2 regions of the Mesorhizobium sp. M1328 genome follow, and region 1 is predicted to be linked to the other one. Evidence: riboswitches for the same ligand, from Rfam matches in the RefSeq annotation. Region 1 holds a riboswitch; the other holds the start of a gene.

The links. A riboswitch is a leader RNA that binds a small molecule or an ion and turns the genes downstream of it on or off. The one in region 1 is predicted to bind cobalamin.
Region 2: it holds a riboswitch for cobalamin, as region 1 does, so the genes downstream of both, metE (5-methyltetrahydropteroyltriglutamate--homocysteine S-methyltransferase) here and NKH23_RS15165 (CbtB domain-containing protein) in region 1, are expected to answer to the same signal.

The regions. Positions count from the first base shown of each region.
Region 1 covers NZ_JAMYLO010000006.1:232,617-236,014, reverse strand. The annotation lists gene cobO (cob(I)yrinic acid a,c-diamide adenosyltransferase) at 75-698, opposite strand; gene cobU (bifunctional adenosylcobinamide kinase/adenosylcobinamide-phosphate guanylyltransferase) at 700-1,221, opposite strand; gene NKH23_RS15170 (CbtA family protein) at 1,214-1,990, opposite strand; gene NKH23_RS15165 (CbtB domain-containing protein) at 2,006-2,185, opposite strand; cobalamin riboswitch at 2,222-2,419, opposite strand; gene NKH23_RS15160 (Rieske 2Fe-2S domain-containing protein) at 2,471-2,917, shown strand; gene NKH23_RS15155 (SRPBCC family protein) at 2,823-3,398, shown strand, end outside.
Region 2 covers NZ_JAMYLO010000021.1:66,520-69,917, forward strand. The annotation lists gene NKH23_RS27870 (helix-turn-helix transcriptional regulator) at 1-333, shown strand, start outside; gene NKH23_RS27875 (hypothetical protein) at 651-905, opposite strand; cobalamin riboswitch at 1,461-1,661, shown strand; gene metE (5-methyltetrahydropteroyltriglutamate--homocysteine S-methyltransferase) at 1,757-3,398, shown strand, end outside.

The DNA of each region.
Region 1 (3,398 bases):
GGTCGAGGGCAACCTCGGCAAGCGTCATCCGAGTTGGATCTTCCTCTGAACGTTCTGCCTGATCGCCAAAGCCCTCAGAATTCTATCCCCTGCTGCGCCTTCACGCCGGCGGCAAAGTGGTGCTTGGTCACGCCCATCTCGGTGACCAGGTCGGCTGCCTCGACCAGCGCCGGCTTGGCGTTGCGGCCGGTGACGACGACATGCAGGCCCTCGCGACGCGCCTTCAGCGCTGCGACCACCTTTTCGAGGTCGAGATAGTCGTAACGCAGCGCGATGTTGAGTTCGTCAAGCACCACGAGGCTGATCGACGGCTCGGCCATCAGCTCGAGTGCCTTGGCCCAGGCGGCCTCGGCCGCCGCGATGTCGCGTTTCAGGTCCTGCGTCTCCCAGGTAAAACCCTCGCCCATCGCGTGCCAGACGACGCGGTCGCCGAAGGCAGCAAAGGCGTCCTTCTCGCCGGTGTGCCACTTGCCCTTGATGAACTGGACGACGCCGACGCGCTTGCCGTAGCCGAGCATTCTGAGCGCCAGCCCGAAGGCGGCCGTGGTCTTGCCCTTGCCCGGACCGGTGTTGACGATCAACAGCCCTTTCTCGACCGTCTTGGCTGCAACCTCGGCGTCCTGCACCGCCTTGCGCTTGGCCATCTTGGCGCGGTGGCGTTCCTCGTCCTTGGGATCGATGTGGTCGGTATCAGCCATGTCATTTCACCCTGAGCGGCAGCCCCGCCACCATCAAAAGCACAATGTCCGCGACAGAGGCGACGTCTTGGTTCAGCCGGCCGGCGGCGTCGCGAAACCGTCTTGCCAGCGCATTGTCCGGCACGATGCCCTGGCCGACCTCGTTGGACACCACGAACCAGGGGCCACGCGGCCGCGACAGCACATCCGCCAGCCTTCGGCATTCGGCCTCGACATCATGTTCGGCCAGCATATGGTTGGTCAGCCACAGCGTCAGGCAGTCGATCAGCACCGGCTGGCCGTCAGGCAGCGCCTCGATCGCGCCGGCAAGGTCGAGCGGCGCATCGATGGTCGTCCAGCCGGCACCGCGGCGCGAGCGGTGCAGCGCGATCCGTTCGCGCATCTCCTCGTCATAGGCTTGCGCCGTCGCGAGATAGCTCCACGGCGCCGGACAGGCACTCACCAGCCTCTCGGCATGCGCGCTCTTGCCGCCGCGCGCACCGCCGATGATAAGGGTCAGTGCCCCGGCAGCGCGGTCAGGCAAAGCTGTCGCGCAGGCTGGTCGCCGTGCCGGTGAAGCGGCCGCGCACCACGCCGACGACCGCGCCGAGCACCAGCCAGAACACCAGATTGGTCAGCGTCACCGCCACCACGAACTGGTGGTGCAGGCCTTCCGGGATCGCCGTCTCGAAACTGTCGGGCTGCGGCGCGCCAACGATATGCGGCGCGACGATCAACGCCACCGCAAGGACCGCCAGCGGCAGCGATCTGCGGAAGGCGATAAGGCCGAGACCGGCCGCGGTCGCCACCACTGTTGCCCACCACCAGATCTGGCGTTGGACAAGGTCGGCCGCCGGCATCGCCGGCAGTTCCGGCGGCAGGCCGAGGCCCGGCGCCAGGGTGAACACGGCAAAGCCGGCCAGCCCCCAGAACAGGCCCTGACGCCAATTCCCGATGCCGCCGGCGAACTCCGAAACCGCAACCAGGACCAGCGCAAAGCCGATACCGGTGACGATATTGGCAACGACGCTGAAGGCAAAGCGTTCGAAACCGTCGGCCGGCGCCCAGCCTTCGTCCTCCGCCGGAGCCATTGCTTCAGCCGGCGCGGCGCTGCTCATAGCCATCGTGCCCCCGGCGTTTTCGACCGGTGCCGCAGGTGCGGCGGCATGGTCATGGCCGCCGCCGGCCTGTTCGTAGACTTCCGCCTTCAGGATGAGCGGCACCGTGGCATAGGCCTGCATGCAGGCGAGAGCGACGCCGGCCACAAGCCCTGCGATCGCCGCGATGAACACGACGTTGCGAAACAGTGTCATGATGTCAGCCCCTTGTCAGTGGCAGGGAAAGCCCATCGAGTGGCGATAGTCGTGCGCGGCATTGTGGACCGCATCGATATGCGAGAAGCCGACAAAGCCCATGACGAAAATGCCGAGAAATGCAGCAAGCGCCAGCTGCATGAAACGCGACTGCGAGGAGACGGAAGCGCCGAGCGAGACGGAAGCGGTATTCATGTCTTGTCCTTTCGCCCTCCACCCGAGGGCATAGAAGTCAGTTTCCTGTCGCCGGCAGGTCTCCTGGCTCGCGGATCAGCGTCCTTCCCCACCTTCCCGAAGGCGAACCTTCAGTGGCATATGGAGAGGACTACCGCACACAGTTGCGGGGGCAGCCACGGCATTGGGCAAACAATTTCGCCCGCACCGCATTCCCTCTTGGTTCCAAACGGAACCGACGACATCAGCGACTATAGGCAGAATCGCCGCGCCCGGCAAACCAAATTCCGCCGGATCGTGTGGCGAATGCGCCGCCTCGCAAGCTCGCCGACCGGCACTGCGATTGACAATTTTTACCGCCGGGTGTCGCTGGCGGATGGGGAAGAAGCCGGCATGCAACCCAGCCCGAATGAGCGCGGTCCCTACAACGGTCTGACGCGGGCCGAGCCGACGCTGCCGTCATCGGCCTATTGGGACATCGCGGCCTACCAGCGCGATCTAGAGGCCATCTGGTATCGCAACTGGCTGCTGGTCTGCCGCGAGGCCGACCTTGCCCAGCCGCTGGCTTTCAGAACGTTCCGCATAGGCACGCAGGAGGTCGTCGTGCTGCGCGACGAGACCGGCGAATTGCGCGCCTTCCACAACACCTGCCGGCATCGTGGCTCGCAGCTTTGCCAGCAGAGCGAAAGGCCGGCTGAAGGCGCGGCTCATCACCTGCCCTTACCACGCCTGGTTCTATTCGCTGCGCGGTGATCTGGTGCGCGTGCCATCGAAATCGCTGCCGGACGGTTTCGACAAGGCCGATCATCCGCTCTACCGCGTCGCGCTTTCGGTGTGGCGCGGTTTTGTCTTCGCCAACCTCGCCGAGGATGTTGCCGGCTCAGCTGAAACATCCTTCGATCCGGCATCCGGCGACCTCGCCAACTGGCCGCTGGAAACGCTGCTGAGCGGCCATGTGCTGCGCAAGGTGATGAACTGCAACTGGAAGATCTTTTGGGAAAACTTCAACGAGTGCCTGCACTGCCCCGGCGTCCACAAGGACCTGTCGCGGCTGGTGCCGATCTATGGCCGCGGCCTGATGGGCCGCCACGACGATCCCGAATGGGCGCGCCACGCCGACAATGACGCGCCGGAATTTTCCGGCGGCTTGCGTGCCGGGGCCGAAACCTGGTCGCGCGACGGACGCGTTCACGGCTCGGTCTTTTCCGGCCTGACGCCGGCCGAACGTACCGCC
Region 2 (3,398 bases), on a different contig from region 1:
GATGACTGGGATAAGGGTGAGGTTTCAGGAAAGCTGAAGAAAGAATGCGATGCCATCATCGCAGAGATGGGTGATCAGGAAGCCGTGCGCATGGCCTCCTATGTTCGCGTCACATATGACGACGGAGAAGATGAGTGGAACTTCTTGGATGAAGAAACCGCTACGACTTTCTTCGGATTGGAAGCTGCGACCTTCGACGTTCCCCAGTGTAGTTTCGCCGAAGTGGAGGAAGAAGGTTACTACCGAGCGCGATACGCCAACCTTGATCGCGTCGCGGTGATGGAGGTTCCAAGCGACCGTTATCACAGATTGACCGCGCCCGAGGAAGCTTAGAACCATCCACGAAGGGCGCATGTTACATCTCGACCTTGCGTGGTGCGTTTTCAGTACGAGATGACGTTAAGCGTAGGTAGTGGCAGGTAAGAGTGCTCGACCAGAAGCTCAACTGCCTCCTCAATATCGCTGCCGATGTGCGGCAGGACACGTCCACGGGAGCGTGGATAGGCGTGAAGTTCCTGCACTCCACGGTCCGCTCTCCCATCGCCGGTGTGTGCCCGACGCCATCTTGTGGACGAGCTTGGCCGCCTGCACCCGGTTGTATTCCGGCTTGCGGTCCGCCTGGGCGGTCCGCCGCGATGGCTATCTCCATGTCAATCGGCGCCGAACTTTGACTGCCCGCTGCTTTCGATGAATTTGGCGAGGTCCCGCGCATAATCACTCTTGGTCTTCTCCTTGAGGCCCTGTGTCGCGAACTTGTGGTCCAGCAGGGCAAACAGGTCCAAGTCCCCTTCCGCCTGTGGCGCTGGCTTGCCCTCACCGCCCTCGGCTTCCCAATTGGGGACCGCTTCTGCGCGCTGCACCGTGGCGATTGTCCGCCCAAGACGCATCACAAGATCGAACGCCAAACCGTGCGCGTGCACGACGATTTGCCGCTCAGGCCTCATTTGGACAGGACTTGAGCTGGCCCGGTGGTTTGAGCCGGGTTACCTTGAGCCGGTGGGCTGCGAACAAGCAGTTCGAGGCATTGGCCTCGATCACTTCGCAACACGCCGCGGCGCCTGGCCTCGGTGTGCTCCCCCCGAAATCGTTGTGTCATATCACCGAGGGCATCACGGCCAACAGCTTCCACATGGGCAACAGCCTCGCCATTGAGCCGAATGTGGTCGCGAGCAGATCACCAACGAAGCGGTCGGAACCTCGGAGCCGAAGTTCGACGCCGAGGTGGTTCGCATGATGCGCTAAGCAGCACCACGGCGCTTGCCGGTATGTTTGCTGCCGGCAGCCGACGAACTCCTATCCTCCTGGACAAGGGCGCCGTGCGTCATTGCTTTGATTTACCGGCCGCTCAAGGCTTCCACAGTTTTCGCTTTCGAGGCGACCTTTGGAACATGCCAACGGAAATTTAACATAACGACATAAACATTTCTTTATGCGGCGTTGACAAAGAAGCGAACTGCTGTAATTGTCTCCCGCGTCGTGGTTCTCCGTACGGCGCTGCCGCAGCGGAGCTAAGAGGGAAGCCGGTGCGATGCCGGCGCTGCCCCCGCAACTGTTAGCGGCGAGCCAACCCCACTGATGTCACTGAGGCGAATAGCCTTGGGAAGACGGGTAGAGGCTATGACCCCGCGAGCCAGGAGACCTGCCACGGCGAATTACGTCCACGGGCGGGGTGTCTCGGTGGCCGCTGCAGCCTGGCGTTCGTGCCGGCCTGCTAGCGCCTTCCTTGTCACCGACGCCCCAACCATCGGGGTCTGGCATGACTGTCTCTCAGCAAATTCCTGTAGCAACGCTCGGCGTGCCCCGCTTCGGTCGTCGGCGAGAACTGAAATTCGCGCTTGAAAGCTACTGGTCCGGAAAATCGTCCGCTGCCGACCTTCTCACGACCGCGAAGGCGCTCCGTGCCGCTAGCTGGGAGGAGCAGCACGATCGCGGCGTGTCGAAAATCCCGTCGAACGACTTCTCGCTCTACGACCATGTGCTCGACACCGCAGCCATGGTCGGCGCCGTTCCATCCCGTTACGGCTGGAATAGCGGCGAGGTTCCACTTGACATCTACTTCGCAATGGCGCGGGGCAACCAGGGTCAGACGGAGGATTGTCGACACGCTGGTCACCAGCAGGCGGCTCATCGGTCTGATGTAACCGCGATGGAAATGACCAAGTGGTTTGACACCAACTATCACTACATTGTGCCGGAACTCAACGATGATCAGACGTTCGCCCTCTCGTCGACGAAACCGGTCGATTACTTCATCGAGGCTAAAGCTCTCGGCGTTCACACACGCCCAGTCATCCTTGGACCGATCACCTTCCTCAAGCTGGCGAAATCGCCTGCCGAAGGATTCGATCCCATCGCGCTCCTGCCGCGGCTGCTGCCCGTCTACGAGCAACTCCTGCAGAGGCTGAAGCTGTCTGGAGCCGACTGGGTGCAGATCGATGAGCCAGCGCTTGTCCTCGATCTGAACCCGAACGAACGAGCTGCGTTCGAATTCGCCTATGGCCAGCTGTCGAAAGCCGCGCCCGAGCTGAAGATCATGCTGGCTACCTATTTCGGGCCGCTGGGAGACAATCTCGAAACCGCGGTTTCTCTGCCCCTGGCCGGGCTGCATATTGATCTCGTGCGCGCTCCCGAGCAGCTGGAAACGGTGGGTCGGCTCGCACCGAAGGATCTGGTGCTCTCGCTTGGCTTGATCGATGGCCGCAACGTCTGGCGTGCGAACCTGCCCGCCATTCTCGACCGCATCAAACCGATCGTCGCCGGCTGGCCCTTGGACCGCGTCGAGATCGCGCCTTCTTGCTCGATGCTGCATGTGCCGATCGACCTCCGCATGGAGACGGAACTCGACGCGGACATCAGGTCGTGGCTCGCCTTCGCGGCCCAGAAGACCGACGAGTTGGTGTTGCTTGCCCGGGCCCTGTCCCAAGGCAGGGATGCGGTGGCAGGCGCGTTGAAAGCGTCTGCCGAGGCCGCCGCCACTCGCGTGACATCCACGAAGATCCATGACCCGCTGGTTGAGGGGCGGATCGCCAGCATTGACGACAGCATGAAGCGACGAGAGAGCGCTTTTGCCGAGCGCTCCAGAGTCCAGGCCGGCACGCTCGGGCTGCCGCCGTTCCCGACGACGACCATCGGGTCCTTCCCGCAGACGCCGCAGGTACGCAGGGCGCGGGCCGCTCATGCGAAGGGCCAGCTGAGCTATGTCGACTACGAGACCTTCCTGAAGAAGGAGATCGAGGCTGCAATTCGCTGGCAGGAAGAGATCGGGCTGGATGTGCTGGTGCACGGTGAGTTCGAACGAAACGACATGGTACAGCATTTCGGCGAGCAGCTGTCCGGCTTCGCCTTCACCCAGCATGCCTGGGTGCAGAGCTATGGGTCGCGTTACGTGCGCCCCCCCA